DNA from 3 places in the Microbispora sp. NPDC088329 genome. Region 2 is predicted to be linked to each of the others. Evidence: predicted binding sites of a transcription regulator. Region 2 holds the regulator's gene; each other region holds the start of a gene.

Region 1 (7,731 bases), on a different contig from region 2:
GCGCCGATCGCCCGGCCCAGCTCGGCGGGCCGCCCCGGCGCGTCCCCGTGCCAGAACGGCAGCTTGCCCGGCTGGCCGGGGGCGGGGGAGACCAGGACCCGGTCGGCGGTGATGTCCTCGATCCGCCACGAGGTCGCGCCCAGCACGAACACGTCGCCGACGCGGGACTCATAGACCATCTCCTCGTCGAGCTCGCCCACCCGCGACGCCTTGTCGCCCACCAGGAACACGCCGAACAGCCCGCGATCGGGGATCGTGCCCCCGTTCGTCACCGCCAGGCGCTGGGCCCCGGGACGGCCCTGGAGGGTGCCCGTCACCCGGTCCCACACGATGCGCGGGCGCAGCTCTGCGAACTCCTCGCTCGGGTAGCGGCCGGCGAGCATGTCGAGCGTCGCCTCCAGCGCACTGCGCGGCAGCGTGGCGTACGGCGCGGCCCGGCGCACCACCGCCTCCAGCGCGTCGACCGTCCACTCGTCGAGCGAGGTCATCGCGACGATCTGCTGGGCCAGCACGTCGAGGGGATTGCGCGGATAGCGAATCTCCTCGATCTGCCCCGTCCGCATGCGCTCGGCCACGACGGCCGTCTGAACCAGGTCGCCCCGATACTTGGGGAAGATCACGCCTCGGGACACGGCACCGACCTGGTGCCCGGCGCGGCCGATGCGCTGCAGCCCGCTCGCCACGCTGGGCGGCGCCTCGACACAGGCCACCAGGTCGACCGAGCCCATGTCGATGCCCAGCTCCAGGCTCGAGGTGGCGACCACCGCGGGCAGACGGCCCGACTTCAGCGCCTCCTCGATCTGGGACCGCTCCTCCTTGGAGACGGAGCCGTGATGCGCCCGCACCACCTCGGGGAGCGCGCCCGCCGAGGCCCCCGCCTGGGCCATGTACTCCGACGGCATGGCGGGCGGGCCCGCCTCGGACCAGCGGTCCGGATCCTCCGGCTCCATACCTTCTCCCGGCGCGGGCGCGGCCCGCCGTTCCCAGGCGAGCTCGTTGAGCCGGGTGCACAGGCGCTCAGACAGGCGCCGGGAGTTGGCGAAGACGATCGTGGACCGGTGGGCCTCGACCAGGTCGAGGAGATGCTCCTCGACATGCGGCCAGATGCTCCTGCGGTGCTCCGGCGATTCGCCGTCCGCGCCGGGCGGCGCCGGCTCCGTCATGTCCTCAACCGGGACCACGACGTCGACCTCGATGATCTTCTCGGAGGGCGGCTGCACGACCGTGGCCGGGCGGGACCCGCCGAGGAACGTCGCCACCTCCCGCACCGGCCGCACGGTCGCCGACAGTCCGATGCGCTGGGCCGGAGCGGGCAGCAGCGCGTCGAGCCGCTCCAGCGTCAGCGCGAGGTGCGCCCCGCGTTTGGTCCCCGCGACGGCGTGCACCTCGTCGACGATCACGGTCTGGACGCCCCGCAGCGCCTCGCGCGCCTGCGAGGTGAGGATCAGGAACAGAGACTCGGGCGTCGTGATCAGGATGTCGGAGGGCCGGGCGGCGAAACGGCGCCGCTCCTCGGCCGCGGTGTCCCCTGAGCGGATCGCCACCGAGATGTCGGGGGCGGGCAGGCCCATCCGCAGCGCCGTCTGCCGGACGCCCGTCAGCGGGGCCCGCAGGTTTCGCTCGACGTCCACCGCCAGAGCCTTCAGGGGAGAGACGTACACGACCCGGCACGGCCGGGGCGGCTCCCCGTTCTCCTTCCGGCCGCGCCGCGCGCCGCGTCGTCCGCCGGGCCGCCCCGCCTCGGACCCGCCGGGCCCCTCGCCGGGCCGACCCGGCGTGACCCCGCCGTGGTGCTCCCGGCCCGCCGCCGCATCCGCCCGCGAGGCCCAGCCCGCCGTGTGCTCGACGGCGAGGCGGTCGATCGCCCACAGGAAGGCCGCGAGGGTCTTGCCGGACCCGGTCGGAGCGACCACGAGCGTGTTCTCGCCTCTGGCGATCGACGACCAGGCGCCCTCCTGCGCGGCCGTCGGCGTCGCGAAGGCGCCGGTGAACCATTCCCTGGTCACCGGGCTGAAGCCGTCGAGCGAACCCACCTGCCCATCATGCATCGCGCCACCGACAGAAAACGCCGCGTCGCCGTCCCGCCAGGTGAGAAGCAAGTGTGGGGCAAGCCGGCCCCGGCAGGCTGATCCCCGTTCGACGCGACCCCAACTCCCCGATGGAGGGATCACGACATGTACGGCAGGAGAAGCCGCACCGACCGGCAGGACCTCGCCCATCAGGCCCGTCAGTCCCGCCAGGCCCGCTACGAGACGCTGCGGGCCGAGCGCGCGGAATGGATCGGCTGGCGAAGATGGCTGCTCTCCTGACACCCGGATGGCATGACATGCCTCGCTCGGGACAACCTTCCTCAGTATGAAAATCGACTACGCGGCCATCGAGGCGGAGCGCTCGCGGATCCGCGAGCGCTACCTGAGCGAGCGCCGTGCCGCAAGCAGCGCGAGGGGCCTGCACCACTTCGCACTGATCTCGTCAGACGTCGAGCGGACGATCCGCTTCTATCACGACCTCCTCGAGTTCCCGCTCACCGAGATCTTCGAGAACCGCGACTACCGCGGGTCCAACCACTTCTTCTTCGACATCGGCAACGGGAACCTGCTGGCGTTCTTCGACCTGCCGGGTCTCGATCTGGAGCCGTACAAGGAGGTCCTCGGCGGGCTCCACCACATCGCGATCTCCGTGGACCGGGCGACGTGGGAGCGCCTGCGCGGCAAGCTCGACGCGGCCGGCGTGCCGTACCAGGAGGAGAGCGGCAGTTCGATCTACTTCCAGGACCCGGACGGCGCCCGCCTGGAGCTCCTCGCCGACCCGCTGGGAGAGATGTACGGCAGCCGCGTCATGTGACCGGCTCCCCGGCATGAGGACGCCAAAGTGAGTTCGGCGCCCACGCGGCTCCAACGCCGGACGGCCGCCCGACGGGCGGCGATCGCGGCGCCGCGGCCGGGAGAGCTCATCCCGGCCGCGGGTCCATACTGAACCCATGCGCCTCACAGACTTCTGGAACAGGATGCGCCGCCACTTCGGCGAGGCGTACGCGGAGTCGTGGGCGAAGGATTACGTGATCTCCGGGCTCGGCGGGCGCACGGTCGAGCAGGCCCTCGCCGAGGGCGTGGCGGCCAAGCAGGTGTGGCAGGCCGTATGCCAGGAGGTCGACGTGGACTCCAGACTGCGCTGACGCGACACCGCAGAGCCCGGACGGGTCCCGAATCGTGCCCGCACCCTGCCCGTGTGTCCTTCGGCACCCTCGCCACACCGAGGTCTCCGTCCGCATCCGCATCGCGAACTCACCTGTCGGCGGCATACCGCCCATGCCGAGGCGTCCCAGCTCGCGTCGCAGCCTCTCCCTTCGCGGCACTTTCCCCGGCCGTCGTCGGCGACCCGCACATCTTCACCGCCGGGGGACCGGGGCCGATTCACCGCGAAGCCGGCCATCGCCGCCGCGGCGCTTAGTTGAACGACGGTTGAGTGCTTGCTGCCGTGTCAAACGAATGAAGCGAGCCGTTCTCGGGTCTCGACCCGCTGGCGGTCGACGCTCTCGCCGAGGTGCTCAAGGACCGCGCCGCCGCGGGCGTGCCGGTGATCTTCTCCAGCCACCGGCTCGACCTGGTCGAACGGCTCTGCGACCCGGTCGGCATCACGAGATGATGCTGGTGGCCCAGCGGGAGATCCGCACGCGCATCAGCCGCCGTCCAGCCCACCGGCACCCTCGCGCGCGTGCTGTCGCCCATGCCGCCGTTCTCCTCCGTGGTCATGCCCGTGCGTACGGCGGCCGCCGACGTACCGCTGGGGGAGATCCTCATCGCGGGGGTGCTCATGATCGCGGCCGTGGCCGCCGTCCTGCTGGGTGCGGCCCGCGTCTATCGGCGGGCGGTGCTCCGCACCGGCGCCCGGGTCAACTGGGCGAAGTCGTCCGCTGACGACCGGCGTCACCGGGAGGATCAGGGAGGCGGGGAGAGCGTCCGGCTGATCGATTCGGCCGCACGGCCGGGGTCGTCGGCGCTCTCCTGGCCGCCCGGCGCCCACAGGAACATCCATCCCTCCCTCGCGGGTGAGGCGAAGACGATCGTCTGCCTGCCGGTGCCCGGATGCCAGACGGACAGAACGGGATCGTCCGCACCGAGCAGGCGTGCGGCGAGGCCGTGCTCGGGGAGCCGCGCCGCGAGCGCCTCAAGGCGGGCCAGGCGCTGTCCGCTGTAGTCGCCGGTGCCCGTCACATGGCCCTCCAGCGGGAGATCCAGCTTTGCTACAAGGATCGTCGCAGGTCATCGCGCTGGCAACCATGGCAGAGTAACGCCCGGGAATGTAACGGCGCGGTTGGGATGCCGTTCGTCTGTCGTGCGCGGTGGCGGCTCCGGCACGTGATCGAACAGTCGTTCGGCTATATTGGATGAGTCGCCGCCGGGGTGCGCGCCATCAGGTCACCGGGGCGCGACAGGTTCCCGGCCCGCCTTCCCGGCGGTGTGCGGGAAGCTCCGGAAAATGTCGGTGGCACCCCGTAGCTTTTCGGTGACCAAGCAGACGACCACCCTCCAGGGGGCACCCAATGGCAATCAACGACCGCGAGAAGGCCCTTGAGACCGCCCTCGCGCAAATCGAGCGGCAGTTCGGCAAGGGCAGCGTCATGCGTCTCGGAGACGACGCGCGTGCCCCGATCGAGGTCATCCCCACCGGTTCCATCGCTCTCGACGTCGCCCTCGGCATCGGCGGCTTCCCCCGCGGCCGGATCGTCGAGGTGTACGGCCCCGAGTCCTCCGGTAAGACGACGGTCGCCCTGCACGCCGTGGCCAACGCACAGAAGGGCGGCGGCATCGCCGCGTTCATCGACGCCGAGCACGCCCTCGACCCCGAGTACGCCAAGAAGCTGGGCGTCGACGTCGACGCGTTGCTCGTCTCCCAGCCGGACACCGGTGAGCAGGCGCTCGAGATCGCGGACATGCTGATCCGCTCCGGCGCCGTCGACATCATCGTGATCGACTCCGTGGCGGCCCTCGTGCCGAAGGCCGAGATCGAGGGCGAGATGGGCGACAGTCACGTCGGTCTCCAGGCCCGCCTCATGTCGCAGGCCCTGCGCAAGGTCGCCGGCGCCTTGAACCAGACCCGGACGACCGCCATCTTCATCAACCAGCTCCGCGAGAAGATCGGCGTCATGTTCGGAAGTCCCGAGACCACCACGGGTGGCAAGGCGCTGAAGTTCTACGCCTCGGTGCGGCTCGACGTGCGCCGGATCGAGACGCTCAAGGACGGCACCGAGCCGGTCGGCAACCGGACCCGGGTGAAGGTCGTCAAGAACAAGATGGCCCCGCCCTTCCGCCAGGCCGACTTCGACATCCTCTATGGCATGGGCATCTCCCGCGAGGGCGGGCTGATCGACATGGGCGTCGAGCACGGGTTCGTGCGCAAGGCCGGCGCCTGGTACACGTACGAGGGCGACCAGCTCGGGCAGGGCAAGGAGAACGCCCGCAACTTCCTGAAGAACAACCCCGACATCGCCAACGAGATCGAGAAGAAGATCAAGGAGAAGCTCGGCGTCGGGCCGCGGATCGACGCGCCGAGCGAGCCCGCCGCCGCTCCGGCGGCACCGCCCGCTCCCGCGTCCGGCCGGGCCCCCGCTTCTGCGTCCGGCCGGGGCAGCAAGGCGGCCAGCGCGCCCAAGCCGGGTGACGTCTGAGCGCAGACATGAGGCGCGACGAGCTCCCCGGCCCGGACGACGAGATCGGGCCGGGGGACTGGAACTCCGGGCCCTGGGGGTCTGCGGATGATTCGCCCGGTTCTGCCGGGGACGCATCCGCGACGATCGCCGCCCTGCGTGAGGAGATCCGGCGGACGGAACTCGGTCAGGTGGGCATCGGTCGGGCAGCGTTCGGCCGGGCGGAGGCCACGGAGGCGGGACAGGCGGCCGGCCGGGCCGGACGCCGGCGTCAGGGACGTGGCAGCCGGCGGGGAGACCGGGCAGGTCTGAGCGAACAGGCAGCGCTGGGAGAACACGGCCCGCTGGGAGAACACCACGCGCTTGCAGAACACGGCGCGCCGGGAGAACATCACGAGCTCAACGAACACGGCCCGCTGGGAGAACACCACGCGCCTGCAGAACACGGCGCGCCGGGAGAACATCACGAGCTCAACGAACACGGCCCGCTGGGAGAACACCACGCGCCTGCAGAACATGGTGCGCTGGGTGAACATGGTGCGCTGGGCGAACACGGCGCGCTCGGAGAACACGGTGCGCTGGGTGAACAGGCGGGCCTGAAAGAACGGGGAGCGCCGAGACGCCGGCGAAAGCGTGAGCGGTCGGGTGGATGGCCGCCCGACGGGCCGCAGGAGGGGAGCGCGGCGAGCGAGGGGCCGCCGGCCGATCCCGAGGCGGTGGCCAGGGCCATCTGCCTGCGGCTGCTGACGATGGCGCCCAAGACCCGGGCCCAGCTCGCGGACGCGTTGCGCAAGCGGGACGTCCCCGACGAGGCGGCGAACGCCGTGCTGGAGCGGTTCTCCGAGGTCGGGCTCATCGACGACGAGGCGTTCGCCGCCGCGTGGGTGAGCTCCCGGCACGCCGGTCGCGGGCTCGCCCGCCGTGCGCTCGCCCAGGAACTGCGGCAGCGTGGCGTCGCCGAGGAGACGGTCAAGGACGCCGTCGGGCGGCTCGATCCGGACGAGGAGGCCGAGACCGCGCGCACACTCGTGGAGCGGAAGCTGGCCGCCACCCGCGGGGTGGAGCCGCGGGCGCGCATGCGAAGATTGGTCGGCATGCTGGCCCGCAAGGGCTACTCGCCGGGCCTGGCCTTCCGCGTGGTCCGAGAGGCGATCGAGGCTGAAGGCAGCCCTGCAGATGGGCTTCCGGATACTTTCGAGTGAGCCATAGCACCATGCCAAAGTCACTTGACAGGGCATCTTTGCTTGCTCGTTACCTCTCTGACGCTTAATCTCGACCGCAGTGAGGAGTTACTCCGCGCAGCGCGGATTGCCATAACGGTGTACCACGACGGACGAGAGACATTGACCGGCCTCCGGGCCATATCGGTCGCCCTTCGGGGCGTCGGGCATTGCGACGATATTTGTCCTGGTGACGCCACCGGGCGCTGCCGTGCTGCGCGTGTGACCCCTGCCACAAGTTGTCGTGAGGGGTGAGCGCGCATGGACACGATCGTGATCGTTCTTGCGGTTGCGGTAGTGCTGCTGGCTCTCGTGATGATCGCCGCCCTCGTCATAGTCATGCGCCGCACCGGCGGTGTCGTCACTCCGCCCGGCCCCTCGCCCGAGCAGCTCGCCGAGGTGAAGACCGAGGTCAACGAGGAACTCGAACGAGCCAGACGTGAGGCCGAAGAGATCCGCACGAAGGCGGAGCGTGACGCGGGGGAGATTCTCAGGAAGTCCGAGACACTGGCCGACAGCGCCGCGCTGATGCGCAAGGAGGTCGAGGAGGAGGCACGCCTCCTCAAGACGGAGCTCAAGGAGCTGCGTTCCGACCTCGAACGGCGGGAGAACCGGCTGGCCGAGCGTGAGCAGCGGCTCGACGAGGAGGCGCGCAGGCAGACCGAGCGGGCCCGCAAGCTGGCCGAGACCGAGACCGAGCTGGCCGACCGTCGCGAGGAGCTCGAGCGGGTGGCCGAGCGGCGCAAGGAGATCCTGGAGCGAGTCGCCGGCCTGACGGCCGAGCAGGCGAAGACGGAGCTGGTCAAGGAGATCGAGAACCAGGCCAAGCGCGAGGCCGCGCTGATCGTCCGGGAGATCGAGAGC
Region 2 (7,731 bases):
TCGACGGGCGCGGCCTGCCCGCCTTCGATCGGCGCGGCCTGCCCGCCTTCGATCGGCGCGGCCTGCCCGCTTTCGATCGGCGCGGACTGCGCCAGTGCGGCGGTGTCGACGTCCTGGAGCGCGGCCGGGTCCTCACCGCGCTGCTGCGCGGCCCGTTCGGAGGCGGAGAAGATGCCGAGCGCCGCGCGGTCCTCGTACGGCAGGTAGTCGAGCGCGAGCCGCCGGAAGATGTAGTCCATCACGGACTGCGCCATCCGGACGTCGGGGTCGTCGGTCATGCCCGCCGGCTCGAACCGCATGTTGACGAACTTCTGCACGTAGGTGTCGAGCGGCACGCCGTACTGGAGACCGATCGAGATCGCCACGGAGAAGGCGTCCATCACACCCGCGAGCGTGCTGCCCTGCTTGGACATCTTGAGGAAGACCTCGCCCAGGCCGTCGTCGGGGTAGGACGAGGCGGTCATGTAGCCCTTGGCGCCGCCCACCGTGAAGCGGGTGGTGATGCTCGGCCGCTGGTTCGGCATCCGCCGCCGGGTCGGCCGTGCGACCTCCACGACCTGGACGACCGGCTCCTTCTCCTCGGCCTGCGCGGGCGCCTCCTCGGAGGTCTTCTTGGCGATCGACAGCGGCTGGCCGACCTTGCAGTTGTCGCGGTAGACGGCCAGGGCCTTGAGGCCGAGCTTCCAGCCCTCCAGGTAGACCTGCTCGATGTCGTCCACCGTGGCCGACTCCGGCAGGTTCACGGTCTTGGAGATCGCGCCGGACAGGAACGGCTGGACGGCCGCCATCATCCGGACGTGGCCCATCGGAGCGATGGCCCGCTCGCCCATCGCGCAGTCGAACACCTCGTAGTGCTCCGGCCGCAGGCCGGGGGCGTCCACGACGTGGCCGTGCTCGGCGATGTACTCGACGATGGCCTCGACCTGCTCCTCGAGGTAGCCGAGCCGGCGCAGCGCCCGCGGGATCGTCTGGTTGACGATCTGCATCGAGCCGCCGCCGACGAGCTTCTTGAACTTCACCAGCGCGAGGTCGGGCTCGATGCCGGTGGTGTCGCAGTCCATCATCAGGCCGATGGTGCCGGTCGGGGCGAGCAGCGACGCCTGGGCGTTGCGGTAGCCGTTCTTCTCGCCGAGCCGCAGGCACTCCTGCCACTGCCGGGTGGCCTCGGCGTGCAGCGCCTTGTCCATGTCGTCGAGCGTGCGCAGGTCGTCGTTGGCCGCGGCGTGCTTGCGCATGACCCGCTTGTGCGGCTCGGCGTTGCGCTGGTAGCCGTCGTACGGGCCGACGATCCCGGCCATCTCGGCCGAGCGGCGGTAGGACACGGCGGTCATCAGCGAGGTGATCCCGGCCGCGATGGCCCGGCCGCCGTCGGAGTCGTACGCGTGGCCGGTCGCCATCAGCAGCGCCCCGAGGTTGGCGTAGCCGATGCCGAGCTGGCGGTACGCCCGGGTGGTCTCGGCGATCTTCTGCGTCGGGAAGTCGGCGAAGGTGATCGAGATGTCCATCGCGGTGATGATCAGCTCGGTGACCTTGACGAAGTTCGCGACGTCGAAGCTGTCGTCGTCGCGCAGGAACTTCAGCAGGTTGATCGACGCGAGGTTGCACGAGGAGTTGTCCAGGTGGACGTACTCGGAGCAGGGGTTGCTGGCCGTGATGCGCCCGGTCTCGGGGCAGGTGTGCCAGTCGTTGATCGTGTCGTCGTACTGCACGCCGGGGTCGGCGCACTCCCAGGCGGCCTGGGCCATCTTGCGGAACAGCGAGCGGGCCTCGACCTCCTCGATGACCTCGCCGGTCAGCCGGGCCCGCAGGCCGAACCGCCCGCCGGCCTCGACGGAGCGCATGAACTCGTCGGAGACCCGCACCGAGTTGTTGGCGTTCTGGTACTGGACGGACACGATGTCCTTGCCGCCGAGGTCCATGTCGAACCCGGCGTCGCGCAGCGCGCGGATCTTGTCCTCCTCGCGCGCCTTGGTCTCGATGAACTCCTCGATGTCGGGGTGGTCCACGTCGAGGACGACCATCTTGGCCGCCCTGCGGGTGGCGCCGCCCGACTTGATGGTGCCGGCGGAGGCGTCGGCGCCGCGCATGAAGGAGACCGGGCCGCTGGCCGTGCCGCCGCTGGACAGCAGCTCCTTGGACGAGCGGATGCGGGAGAGGTTGACCCCGGAGCCGGAGCCGCCCTTGAAGATGACGCCCTCTTCCTTGTACCAGTCGAGGATCGACTCCATGGTGTCGTCCACGGCCAGGATGAAGCAGGCGCTCACCTGCTGGGGCGAGCGGGTGCCGACGTTGAACCACACCGGCGAGTTGAAGCTGAAGATCTGGTGGATCAGCGCGTGCTTGAGCTCGTGGTCGAAGATCTCCGCGTCCTCCTCGGACGCGAAGTAGCCGTTCTCGAGGCCGGTCCTGGTGTAGACGCCCACGACCCGGTCGACGAGCTGCTTGAGGCTCGACTCGCGCTGCGGGGTGCCCACCGCCCCGCGGAAGTACTTGGTGGTGACGATGTTGGCCGCGTTGACCGACCAGAAGTCCGGGAACTCCACGCCGTGCTGCTCGAAGTTGACCGAGCCGTCCCGCCAGTTCGTCATCACGACGTCGCGCCGCTCCCAGCGGACCTCGTCGTACGGGTGGACGCCCGGGGTGGTGAAGACGCGCTTCATCTTCAGACCCTTGCGCGGGCGCTTGCCGGCCCGGCCCCCCGCACCCGATACGGTGCCGCTCACGGTCTCCGTCATGATTTCCCCCTCCCAGGGCCCGGTGGAGCCCCTCTTTCGGACCACGCTCGTTACAACCTCATCGTCACGCCGCGCCGTCGCGCGCCGCCGTCCGCCTCGTCCCGGCCCCCCGGAAGGCGCCTACTCCTCGGCCTCAGGGCCGTGAGCCGCGCGGAGCCGCTCGATCTCCGCCTCGAAGTCGGCCAGCGTCTCGAAGCCCCGGTAGACCGACGCGAAGCGCAGGTACGCCACCTCGTCGAGGTCGCGGAGCGGCCCCAGGATGGCCAGGCCCACCTCGTGGGAGGCGATCTCGGCCGCACCGGTGCCCCGGATGCTCTCCTCGACCCGCTGCCCGAGCTGGGCGAGGGAGTCCTCGCCGACCGGGCGCCCCTGACAGGCCCGCCGCACGCCGGCGATGACCTTCTCCCGGGAGAACGGCTCGGTGACCCCGCTCCGCTTGCTCACCATCAGCAGCACGGTCTCCTGGGTGGTGAACCTGCGCCCGCACTCGGGGCAGGTGCGCCTGCGGCGGATCGCCGCCCCGTCCTCGGCCGCGCGGCTGTCCACGACCCGGGTGTCGGGATGGCGACAGAACGGACAGTGCATTTCATCGCCTCCCTGAACGCACATCCCGAACACAAGGTGTGGTGAACTTACACCGCTGTGACTACTAGATGTTGTGGTCCAACCGTAGAAGTGCCCGACCTTGAACGCAAGTCGAACCGGCCCTGGGCCGGGAAGTGCCTGCTCGGTGCGCGTGTCGCCGCTCCCGTCACCGCCGCACCACCTGCCCCACGGGTCGCGCGATAGGCCCTTTACGCACCATTCCCCGCCGTTTTATGCACGGCGTCTGACCTGGGCGTACAGACGCCACAGAAGATCGGCTGAATCGAACACGGGATCGATCGAACTCCCGTACGATGAGATGAACGGCGAGATCGGTGATTTCGCTGGATATCGAACAATTGTTTGACGGTGATCTTGAATCGCGGTACGGTCGCTCTGTGCGACATGAGGAACACGGATTGAGAGGTGGCATCGTGAGTGACCGAAGTGAGCAAGCGGATGGCGTCAGCGACCTCGCGGTTCGCAGGCGCGACTCGCTTGGCCTCACCCCGAGGCAGCGGAAGATCCTCGAGGTGATCCGCGACTCGGTCCAGCAGCGCGGCTACCCGCCGTCCATGCGGGAGATCGGGGAAGCGGTCCAGCTGACGAGCACCTCCAGCGTGTCGCACCAGCTCACGGCGCTCCAGCGTAAGGGTTACCTCCGGCGCGACCCGCACCGCCCCAGGGCACTGGAGGTCCGGCTGCCGGGAGAGCCGGTGCTGTGGGTCGATCCGGACGCCACCCCCGAGGAGGAGGCCGGGTTCACCCGGCCCACGGCCGCGTACGTGCCGCTGGTCGGCCGCATCGCCGCCGGTGGCCCCATCCTCGCCGAGCAGAGCATCGAGGACGTTTTCGCGCTGCCCAAGCAGCTGGTGGGCGAGGGCACGCTGTTCCTGCTCCAGGTCTCCGGCGACTCCATGATCGAGGCCGCCATCGCCGACGGCGACTGGGTCGTGGTGCGGCAGCAGCCGGTCGCCGACAACGGCGACATCGTGGCCGCGATGATCGACGGCGAGGCCACCGTGAAGACCTTCAAGCGCAAGGACGGGCACGTGTGGCTGGTGCCGCACAACCCCAACTACGAGCCGATCCCCGGCGACGAGGCGACCGTGCTCGGCAAGGTCACGGCCGTTCTCCGGAAGCTGTAGCAGCACCGGCGCCCCGCGATGCGACGCGCCGCGGGGCGCGACGCCGCCTTTCCGGCGGTCACTAAGCGACAATTAGGGTGAGTCGGATGAGATTCGACTCGCTGTCCCTGGATGCGCTGTCCCTGGATGCGGCCCGCACCCGCGACGGAATCAAATGGACGCACGCCGAGGCCGGCGTCATTCCCGCCTGGGTCGCCGACATGGACTTCCCCGTGCCCGGCGCGGTCACCGAGGCCATCGCGCGACGAGCCGCCGCGGATCTCGGCTATCCCGCATGGCTGGACCAGCCGACCGCCGGCCCTCTGGCGGAGGCGTTCGCCGAGCGCATGGAGGCGCGGTACGACTGGCGGGCCGACCCGTCCCACGTGCGGTCCTACACCGACCTCAACCAGGCCCTCCAAGTGCTGCTGCACGTCATGACCGAACCCGGTGACGCGGTGGCGCTGCACGTGCCGGCCTACGATCCCTTCCTCGCCACGATCACCGGGATGGGCCGACGCCTGGTGCCGATGCCGCTGACGGCCGACGGCAGGTTCGAGGTCCCCGGCGAGCCCGTCCGGGTGCTCCTGCTGGTGAATCCGCAGAACCCCTCCGGCCGCTCGTTCACCCGTGCGGAGCTCGACGCCGTCGCCGCGTACGCCGACCGGCACGGCACGCTGGTGATCTCCGACGAGATCCACGCCGACCTGACGTACGCTCCGGCCCGGCACATCCCGTTCGCCACGATCCTTCCCGAGCGCACGGTCACGCTGACCTCCGCCAGCAAGGCCTTCAACATGGGCGGCCTGCGCTGCTCGGTGGCCCACATCGGCGCGAAGGACGCCAGGGACGCGCTGGGTCGCCAGCCCGCCCACATCTACGGGGCGCCCAGCGTCCTCGGGGTGGAGGCCACGGTGGCCGCCTGGCGGCACGGCGACGCGTGGCTGGAGGAGGTGCTGGCCATCCTGGACCGCAACCGCAGGCGCATCGCCGAGCGGCTCCCGTCGGTCGGGTACCGCATGCCCGAGGCCACCTATCTCGCGTGGCTCGACTTCGGCGTGCCCGGCGCGGCGCACTTCCTCGAGCGGGAGGCCCAGGTCAAGCTCAACCCGGGCCCCAACTACGGAGGCGGCGACACCTTCGCCCGCCTCAACTTCGCGACGTCGGCGGCGATCCTGGAGGAGATCCTGGCCAGGATCGCCGCCGCGCTGGCGTGACGCGCCCGCTCAGCTCGCCGTGCAGCTGACCGAGGACGGGACGCCGTTGTTGCCGGACCAGCTGCCGTTGAATCCGAACGTCGTCGAGGCCCCGGCGCCCAGGGCGCCGTTGTAGGACAGGTTCGTCACGGTGACGTTCGAACCGCTCGCGCTGAGCGTGCCGTTCCAGAGCTGGCTGACGCTCTGGCCGTTCGGGAAGGCCCACTTCACGGTCCAGCCCGAGATGGCCGAGGAACCGGCCTTCACCGTGACCTCACCCTGGAAGCCGCCGGGGTACTGGTTGGCGACCTTGTACGTGGCGGTGCAGGTCTTGCCATCCGGAGACGACGGCGACGCCGACGGAGACACCGGAGGCGACACCGAGGGGGACGCGGAGGGAGACGCGGACGGGGACACCGACGGCGACACGCTCGGCGAGACCTGCGGCGAGGGCGACACCGGCGGGTTGCCGCCCACCGGCGGGATGAGGTACGGCGAGATGATGCTCTGCTTGGCCTGGTCGACCGTGGCCCAGTCGTCCTTCAGGATGCCGCCCGTGTCACCCGAGTTGGGGTTCCACGACCAGTAGGTGAACGACATGCCGTTCACTCCGCTGCCCATGTACTTCATGAGCTCCTGGAGCCAGACCTTGTCGACGTTGTTGGCCAGCGTGGTGCCGAACTCACCGACCATGATCGGGGCGATGTTCTGCTTGTACAGGTAGCCCCAGTACTTGTCCCAGATCGCCGGCATGTTGGCGGGGTAACTCGGGTCGTCGAACCACGTCTGGCGGAAGACCGACGTGGCGTACTCGTGCGGGGAGTAGACGAGCCGGTTGGCGACGTTCAGCCGGACGGGGAACTGGCCTGCCTTGGTGAGGTTGCCGCCCCACCAGCCGCAGTCCTCGTCGTTGCTGGGGTCGTTGTCCCAGGTGTTGGACAGGCCACCGCTCGGGCAGCTCACGCCCTCCACGAAGATCAGCCAGTTGGGCTGCACGGACAGGATCGCGTTGCCCGCGCGCTCGGCCGCCAGACGCCAGTCGCGCGACTGGTCGCCGCAGCCCCAGCAGGAGCCGGTCGCGTTCGGGTTGGTGCCGTCGGCGTGCGGTTCGTTGTGCAGGTCGGCGCCGATGACGGTGGTGTTGCCGGCGTAGTGCTGGGCCAGCGACTTCCAGTTGCTGATCCAGGTCGACTCGGGGACGCCGGAGGTGTACCAGAGCGCCGTCTGGCCCGCGCTGGTCGGCCGGTGCCGGTCGAGGATGATGCGCATGCCCTTCTGGCCCGCGTAGTCCACGATCTTGTCGAGGATCTGCAGCGGCGACAGGCCGATCAGGTCGGGGTTGGAGTAGGTGTTGACGCTGGTCGCCTGAGCGCCCGGCTTCAGCGCGTCGTCGGAGAACGGCACCCGGATGGTGTTGTAGCCCAGGTTCGCCATGAGGTCGAGCTGGCTCTTCCACGGGTTGTTCGCCCACAGCCCGTGGAAGGTCTTGTTGTCGGTCTCCATGCCGAACCAGTTGATGCCGGTCAGCCGGACCGTGGCGCCGGTGCTGTCGACGATCTTGTTCCCGCTGGTGTGCAGGTAGCCGGTGCCCGTGCCGGCGGCGTTCGCCGGCGTACCGGTGACGACGAGAACGGTCGCCGCCATCGCGGCGGCGGTCGCCAGCCCGCCGAGAATTCGTCTGTACAAGACGTGCCTCCCACGCGGGGCGCACGCCGACGGTGAGCCATACGGTCAGGCGCGCACCCCAGACCACCGCCGGAGCGGTGGTGGTCGCGGCATGCCCTGACCGCACGCCTACTTCTCTATGACTTGTTTGTGGCTCGGGCGTAATTTTGTCCGGTAGGCCGGTCGATCGTCAACGTTCCCGGGGTCACCGCAGCGGCGGCACCTCCGGCGGAGTCGCCGCAGGCCGCTCCTCCAGCGCCGCCAGGGCCAGCTCCACCGCCCGCGCCAGCTGCGGATCCCGCCCGGCGACCAGGTCCTGCGGGGTCATGACGACCTCGACGTCCGGGTCGACGCCGTGGTTCTCAACGCCCCACCCCTCGCCCTCCAGCCAGAACGAGTACCGCGGCTGCGTGACGACGGTCC
Region 3 (7,731 bases), on a different contig from region 2:
GGCGGCGAAATGCAGTCCCGGGTCGTCGCCGCCCCCGGCGGCGCGCCACCCCCAGTGGCAGAAGGCGGGGCGCAACCGTTTGCCGCCCGCCAGGAAATCCTCCGCGGCGGTGAGCAGGGCGGCCAAATGAGAATCACCGAAGTGTGGTCGCTGCCGGTCGAGGAACTCCCGGAGTGCGCGGTCCACCTCCGTACGGATGGAATCGAGCGAGACGGCGGAAGCGGTCATGCTCTGAGACTAACCGGGGTTGATCCGGACACCCAGCAGCAGATCCCCTTCAAGTGGGTTAACTCACTCCGTAAGGGAAAACGTCCACATAGCAAGACTGCGACCATCGGAAAAAGCGGAGCGCTGTAACCTCTCCTGTATGGCTCTCGGTCTGCCCTCGCGGCTTCCTGATCGCGTCCCGACGGTCCGCGAACTGCTGGCGGCGGGCGAGCGCTCGTTCTCGTTCGAGTTCATGCCGCCGAAGACCGACGAGGGGGAGCGCCAGCTGTGGCGGGCGATCCGCGAGCTGGAGGCGCTGCGGCCGACGTTCGTCTCCGTGACCTACGGCGCCGGCGGCTCGACCCGGGACCGCACGGTGGACATCGTCGAGCGGCTGGCGCACGAGACGACGCTGACCCCCGTCGCCCACTTCACCGCGGTCGACCACTCGATCCGCGAGCTGCGCCACCTCGTCGGCAGGTTCGCCGACGCGGGCGTGCGCAACATCCTCGCCGTACGCGGCGACCCGCGCGGCGGCAACCCCCTGGACGAGTGGGTCAAGCACCCCGAGGGGGTCCTGTACGCCGAGGACCTGGTGCGGCTGATCCGCCAGGCGGGCGACTTCTGCGTGGGGGTGGCCGCCTTCCCGTACAAGCACCCCAGGTCGGCGACCATCGAGTCGGACACCGAGTATTTCGTGCAGAAGTGCCGGGCCGGCGCGGACTACGCGATCACCCAGATGTTCTTCAGGGCGGACGACTACCTGCGGCTGCGCGACCGCGTGGCGGCCCGCGGGTGCGACACCCCGATCATCCCCGGCATCATGCCCGTCACCCAGATGAGCACGATCGCCCGGTCGGAGCAGTTGTCCGGCGCGCCGTTCCCGCCGGAGGTGGCCGAGCGGTTCGAGGCCGTCGCCGACGACCCCGTGGCGGTCCGCCGCCTGGGGATCGAGCACGCCGTCGAGCTGTGCCAGAAGCTTCTCGACGAGGGAGCGCCCGGCATCCACTTCATCACCTTCAACCGGTCGAGCGCGACCCGCGAGGTGTTCCAGGCGCTGCACAGCGTGCCGGCCGCCGTCGCCGGCTGAGCCCCGGCCGTCCCGCCGGCCTCCGTCAGTGTTCGCGTCCGTCAGTTCTCGCGGGCTTCGCGCCCGGGCAGCGGCAGCCGCACCCCGGCGATGACGTACTCCTCGTAGCCGCCGGGGAAGACGAACCGGGTCATCAGGTCGGCGAACCCCACGTCTCGGTAGAGGTGCCGGGCCACCGTGGGCGCGTCGTGCGTCGACAGCACGGCCGTGCGCTCCGGGCGGTCCTCGCACAGTGCGTGGATCAACCGACGGCCGATTCCCCGGCCCTGGTGTTCCGGGCGCACGTGGATCTCGGCGATCTCCAGGGCGTCGCCGAACCAGTCCTCCGCCACCACCGGCCCGGCCCGGTCCTGCAGCGCCCCGCGTACGACGTCGTGCCACCACTGCCCGCGGCCGCCGTGGAAGCCGTACGCGAAGCCGGCGACGCCGCCGGGCTCCTGCGTGTCCTCGGCGAGCACGCAGGCGAAGTCGGGATAGGTGGCGTGGTTGCGCATGATCGCCAGGCGGCCCGCGAGCTGGTCGGACGGCGGGCGCATGGCGACCGTGTAGATCTCCAGCACCGTGTCCAGCACCGCCCTGAATCGGTCGGCCCCCACCCGTCGCAGTTCGATCACGCGTCGCACACTAGCAAAACCCGGCAGGACCGGTCCGCAGGCGTCATTCCACCTCGGCGGCCGTGCCCCCGGTGATGCGCAGCAGCTCCTCGTAGGACGTGGGGAAGACGGTGTGAGGGTGGCCCGCGGCGGCCCACACGACGTCGTGCTTGCCCAGCCACGCGTCCACCAGCGTCCGTACGGGCGCGGGGTGCCCGACCGGGGCGACGCCGCCGATGGGTTGACCGGTGTGCTCGCGGACGAATTCCGGGGTGGCCCTGCGTACCTTCGCCGCGCCCACGAGCCGGGCGATCAGATCGGTGTTCACCCGGTGGGCGCCGCTGGTCAGCACCAGCAGCGGGGCGCCGTCCGCGTCGAAGATCAGGCTGTTGGCGATCGCGCCGACCTCGCAGCCGAGCTGTGCCGCCGCCGTGGCGGCGGTCGGGGCGGCCTCGTCCAGGACGACGACGCGGCCCTCCACCTCGTGGGCCCGCAGGGCCTCCTGAACCCGGACGACGTTGGGATGCAACTTTTCTGCCACCCGGTCACTCTAAACGGATTGCCAGGACATACGCGGCCGATTATGGCCACTTACGATCACGCGGCTCACAATCGGACCGTAAGGTGAGTCCTTTGATCGAGAAACGGACTTATGAGGGGGTTGGTCATGATGAGAGGTCGACGGCGACTGCTCGTCGCGGTGGGGGCGGCGACGTTCGCGACCGCCTTCGCGGCGACCGGCGTGAGCGGCACGGCGCAGGCACGCACCGACGCGTCCGCGGGGGTCGTGACCACTGGGACCGTGCTCCCGGCGTCCACGGCGCTCCCCGCGCTCGCGGCACGGAGCGCCGTTCCCGCCCGCGCCACCGGTTACCCGTCGTTCACCGCCCCGGGCAAGACGCTCAAGCTCGGCGCCAAGGGCTCCGCCGTCAAGGCGCTGCAGGCCCGGCTCAAGGAGCTGGGATACGTGCCCGGCAGCCTCGACGGCCAGTATGGCGGGGCCACACTGACGGCGGTCTGGGCGTTCCAGAAGGTGCAGGGGATCACGCCGACCAGCACGATCGCCGCCCGCACCTGGAGGGCGCTGGAGAATCCCCGCGCGCCCAAGGTTCTGGTGTCCGGGGGCAAGGCGAATCGCGTCGAGGTGAACCTGACCAAGCAGGTTATGGTTTTGTATCGGGGCGGTGAGCCGGTGCTGATCAGCCACATCTCCAGCGGCAGCGGCGTCCCCTACACCGAGTACGCCACCTGGAACGGCAAGCGGCAGCGCTTCTCCGGCAGCGCCCGCACGCCGACCGGCGACTACAAGACCACTTGGCGGGTCAAGGGCTGGCACCGGTCCTACCTGGGGCAGCTCTACAACCCCGTCTTCTTCAACGGCGGCATCGCGCTCCACGGCGCGCTGTCGGTGCCGCTTTATCCGGCCTCGCACGGCTGCGTGCGGCTGCCCATGAACGTGGCCGAGATCCTGCCGGGCATGCTCGGCAAGGGGGTCCCGGTGCACGTCAGGGGCGCCTTCCGGCGCTAGTTCCACCCCGGAGGGGCCCCGCGCGAGGTGGTCGCGCGGGGCCCCTTCGTCCTCTGCCGCCCCCTTTTGTGACGCAGTCCTCGAACACGTATTCGTTGACATCCTTGACAGGCGAGATGATCGAATCTATGTTCGATGGGGTGGGCGCGAGACTCGCGGCTCGCGCCCACCCCGTTGGATTCGTGCCTTCGTCGTCGGCGGAGACGGATGCGGCACGGCCCGCGGCGTGGGCCGGACGGGGAGAGGGGAAGCTCCTCGTCCGGCCGCCCACGGGACAAAGCGTCGGGCGATCTCGGGCGGTTCACGAGATCTCCCGGCCGGCGAAATTGTCGGTGCGGTCTGCGACTGTGAAGTCACCGGCGACCTTCGCCGGAGTGCCACGACTCAAGGAGGCGGGCATGACTGAGCAGAACGACGATCAGAAGAGCGGGCCCCGGCTCTCTCAGGCGGTTCTGGCACACCTCGCGGACGCCAGGGCATGCCTCGCGGACGCCACCGTCGGGCCCACCCCCGCGGACCGCTACGTGTCGGCCCATCTGGCGGCCCTGCGTGCGGCGGCCGGAATCCTCGCGGCCCGTCCACGTCCGATGGACGGCCGCAGGCGGCGGCTGCGCAGCGCCTGGGAGCTGCTGCCGGAGGCCGAGCCCAAGCTCGCGGACTGGGCGGCCTACTTCGCGGTGAGCGCGACCAAGCGTGCGGCGGCCGAGGCCGGAATGGTCCGCGCCGTCACGCAGAACGACGCGGAGGAAATCATAGCGGAGGCGGACAGGTTCGTCGGAGAGGTGGAGTCGATCCTCGGCCTGCCCGGCCGGCCCACCCTGCCCATGGCAGGCTGACCTCCGTCTCCGGCCATGGCCCGGTCCTCGCCGCGCGTCGTGTGATCAGACGGGGTCGCGCTCCAGGGGGCAGCTCATGCAGCGCGGCCCGCCGCGTCCGCGGCCGAGCTCGCTGCCGCGGATCGTGATGACCTCGACGCCGTGCCTGCGCAGGTGGTTGTTGGTCGTGGTGTTGCGTTCGTAGGCGATCACCACACCCGGCTCCAGCGCCAGCACGTTGCAGCCGTCGTCCCACTGCTCTCGCTCGGCCGCGTGCACGTCCTGCGTCGGCGTCAGGACCTTGATGTCGTCCAGGCCGAGGGCTCGCGCGATCGCCTTGTGCATGTCCTCCGGCGGGTGATCGGTGACCTTGAGCTCCTTGTCGGTGTCGCCCGGCTCCACCGTGTAGGAGGGGAGCATGCCGAGCCCGGCGTATTTCGTGAACACGCCCACGTCGACGTTGGTCATCACGGTGTCGAGGTGCATGAACGCACGGGTCTTGGGCAGATCGAGCGCCACGATGCGGGTCGCCGATCCCGCGCGGAACAGGTTGGTCGCGAGCATCTCGACCGCCTGCGGCTGGGTGCGCTCGCTCACGCCGACCAGCACCACGCCGTCGCCGAGCACCAGGACGTCGCCGCCCTCGATGGTGGCCGGGGCCATCCGCACGCCCTCGTACCAGACGTTGAACCCGCCGCCGGCGGGGTTGCCGTATCCCGCGGCGAACAGCGGGTGCCACCGGTAGACCGCCTCGTAGTTGACGGTCTCCCGCCTGCGCGCCTTCTTGCGCATCGGGTTGATCGAGACCCCGTCGTACACCCAGCAGGAGGTGTCGCGGGCGAACAGGTGGTTGGGCAGCGGAGGGAGGACGAAATCGTCCATGCCCAGCGTGTGGAAGGTGATGGAGCCCGGGTCGCAGCCCAGCTCAATGATCTCGCGTTTGATGATCCCGCCGGTCAGCAGCGGTGCGAGCGTGTCCGCGTCGAGGGCGTCGAGCGTGTTGCGGATCGCGTCGGCGGCCAGCGGGCCGAACCAGTGCTCGTCGACGCTGCCGTCGAGGATGTGCTTGCGCGCGTCGGGGATCTCGATCACCTCCCGCAGGAGGTCGCCGAGGTGGTGCACCTCGACGCCGCGCCCGGCGAGCACCTCGCACCACTCCCGGTGCTCCTCCAGCGCGCGGTGCACCCACAGCACGTCGTCGAACAGCAGGCCGTCCTTGTTGCCCGGGGTGAGCCGCTTGAGCGCGAGTTCGGGGATGTCGACCAGGACGCGGCGAAGCCTGCCCACCTCGGAGCCCACGTGAAACGTCATATCCTGCCTATCCCCGCGTGACAGGAATCACTCGTACCGGCGGCTCCCCGATGCGGAGGCGCCGCCCGTGACTACGCCGAGAGGGCGGGCACGGGGAGCCGCGTACGGACCGGACGGGAGGTCAGAAGGACTCGACGGCGCGGCGGGCCTCCGCGTCGAGCACGCCCCAGTGGATGAACTCCTCGGTCAGCTCGACCGGCGACTTGTCGTAGATGACCGCGAGCGAGCGCAGGTCCTCCTGCCGGATCGACAGCACCTTGCCGTTGTAGTCGCCGCGCTGGCTCTGGATGGTGGCGGCGTAACGGGCAAGCGGACCGGCCTTGTCCTTCGGCAGCTGCGACAGCCGCTCCAGATCGATGACCAGCTTGGGAGCGGGCGCAAGCGGGCTGGGGGCGGCTCCGCCCGGAAGAAGCTCGGACACCGGCACTCCGTAGAAATCCGCGAGCTCTGCGAGCTTCTGCACGGTCACCGCGCGGTCGCCCCGCTCATAGGAGCCCACGACGACGGCCTTCCACCGTCCGCGGGACTTCTCTTCCACACCGTGCAGGGACAGCCCCTGCTGGGTCCGGATGGCGCGCAGGCGCGCGCCCAGCGACTTGGCGTAGTCAGACGGCATCGTTGGGCCCCCGGCTTTCTATGTCTCTTCTCACTTGATTGTGCGTCCTTGTCCTAAGCGTTCCGAACACCGGGGCTGGCGCCGTGACCGGCACCTTCGGTGACCGCTGCGTCGGGTTTTACCCAGGAAGGTCGCGTGTTGTGGTTACGGACAGTGACGGTAAAGCCGACACTCCCAAAGGTCAAGCTGATTGGAAAAAAGAGCGTCAAACAGTGCTCTCACCGAAATCCCCGACACCCGGTGTGATGCGGCTTCCGACCCCTGCCACGTCCCCCGCACGTCCCCGGTCTTCCGCCTCGCGTCCTCGTCACGCCGCGGGTGAACGACCCCTCCGCGGGGCATCGCCCCTGGCGGGAGGGGGGTTCCCAGACGGCCCTGATACTCTAAGCAGACCTGACACCCTTTTAAGACCCGTCCCGTGAGGCGGGAAAGGTGGTGAGTTTCATGTCTGATGCCCGAAATCAGGCCCGTTCCGTCCTGGAGGGGCCCGACATCCACCGGGCGCTCACACGGATCGCGCACGAGATCATCGAGCGGACCAGGGGCGCGGAGAGCGTCGTCCTGCTCGGCATCCCCACCCGTGGCGCCACCCTCGCGCAGCGCCTGGCCGGGCGCATCGCGCAGTTCGAAGGGATCAAGGTTCCCGTCGGCGCCATCGACGTCACGATGTACCGCGACGACCTGCGCCTGCGGCCCGCGCGCCCGCTCGGCCACACCGATCTGCCGCCGGACGGCGTCGACGGCAGGACCGTCGTCCTCGTCGACGACGTCCTCTACTCCGGCCGCACCGTGCGCGCCGCGCTCGACGCGCTGAACGATGTGGGCAGGCCCAGGGCGGTCCAGCTCGCCACGCTCGTGGACCGCGGCCACAGGGAGCTTCCGATCCGCGCCGACTACGTCGGCAAGAACCTGCCGACCTCCAAGAGCGAGAAGGTCAAGGTCTTCCTGGAGGAGACGGACGGGCGCGACGCGGTCGTGCTCATCAAGGAGGACGACCGATGAAGCAGCACCTGATCTCGGCCGGCGACCTCGCCCGCGACGACGCGCTCCTCATCCTCGACACGGCCGAGGAGCTGGCCCGGGTCTCGCAGCGGTCCATCAAGAAGCTGCCGACGCTGCGCGGCCGCACGGTGGTGAACCTCTTCTACGAGGACTCCACCCGGACCCGCATGTCCTTCGAGGCCGCGGCCAAACGCCTGTCGGCCGACGTCATCAACTTCTCCGCCCGCGGGTCGAGCGTGTCCAAGGGCGAGTCGCTGAAGGACACCGCGCGCACCCTGGAGGCCATGGGCGCCGACGCCGTCGTGATCCGGCACGGCGCCTCGGGCGCGCCGCACCGCCTGGCCACCTGGGTGCGCGGCAGCGTGGTCAACGCCGGGGACGGCACCCACGAGCACCCCACCCAGGCGCTGCTCGACGCCTTCAGCGTCCGCCGCAGGCTGGGCCGGATCGAGGGCCTGAAGATCGCCGTCGTCGGCGACGTGCTGCACAGCCGGGTCGCCCGGTCGAACGTGCTGCTGCTGCACACGCTCGGTGCGGAGGTGACGCTGGTCGCGCCGCCGACCCTGCTG

Evidence for each region. The regulator LexA, encoded in region 2, represses DNA repair genes until DNA is damaged. The targets are predictions, from matches to a motif close to TCGAACANNTGTTCGA.
Region 1: a site for LexA is predicted at 4,363-4,378, ahead of recA (recombinase RecA). Genes of this name have one in related genera too.
Region 3: a site for LexA is predicted at 3,539-3,554, ahead of AB0O28_RS06480 (SAV_6107 family HEPN domain-containing protein). Genes of this name have one in related genera too.

The regions. Positions count from the first base shown of each region.
Region 1 is NZ_JBFBIP010000024.1:114,204-121,934, reverse strand. It holds gene AB0O28_RS33265 (DEAD/DEAH box helicase) at 1-2,033, opposite strand, end outside; gene AB0O28_RS33260 (hypothetical protein) at 2,175-2,309, shown strand; gene AB0O28_RS33255 (VOC family protein) at 2,356-2,844, shown strand; gene AB0O28_RS33250 (DUF3046 domain-containing protein) at 2,981-3,175, shown strand; gene AB0O28_RS33245 (hypothetical protein) at 3,939-4,214, opposite strand; gene recA (recombinase RecA) at 4,544-5,668, shown strand; gene AB0O28_RS33235 (hypothetical protein) at 6,011-6,247, shown strand; gene recX (recombination regulator RecX) at 6,226-6,849, shown strand; gene rny (ribonuclease Y) at 7,129-7,731, shown strand, end outside.
Region 2 is NZ_JBFBIP010000012.1:131,191-138,921, forward strand. It holds gene AB0O28_RS22760 (vitamin B12-dependent ribonucleotide reductase) at 1-2,735, opposite strand, end outside; gene nrdR (transcriptional regulator NrdR) at 2,856-3,320, opposite strand; gene lexA (transcriptional repressor LexA) at 3,752-4,468, shown strand; gene AB0O28_RS22775 (aminotransferase class I/II-fold pyridoxal phosphate-dependent enzyme) at 4,555-5,664, shown strand; gene AB0O28_RS22780 (cellulase family glycosylhydrolase) at 5,674-7,329, opposite strand; gene AB0O28_RS22785 (PDZ domain-containing protein) at 7,514-7,731, opposite strand, start outside.
Region 3 is NZ_JBFBIP010000002.1:443,287-451,017, reverse strand. It holds gene AB0O28_RS06505 (polyprenyl synthetase family protein) at 1-228, opposite strand, end outside; gene metF (methylenetetrahydrofolate reductase [NAD(P)H]) at 368-1,297, shown strand; gene AB0O28_RS06495 (GNAT family N-acetyltransferase) at 1,339-1,911, opposite strand; gene AB0O28_RS06490 (YbaK/EbsC family protein) at 1,955-2,431, opposite strand; gene AB0O28_RS06485 (L,D-transpeptidase family protein) at 2,558-3,418, shown strand; gene AB0O28_RS06480 (SAV_6107 family HEPN domain-containing protein) at 3,817-4,254, shown strand; gene AB0O28_RS06475 (arginine deiminase) at 4,300-5,544, opposite strand; gene AB0O28_RS06470 (transcriptional regulator) at 5,666-6,160, opposite strand; gene pyrR (bifunctional pyr operon transcriptional regulator/uracil phosphoribosyltransferase PyrR) at 6,605-7,162, shown strand; gene AB0O28_RS06460 (aspartate carbamoyltransferase catalytic subunit) at 7,159-7,731, shown strand, end outside.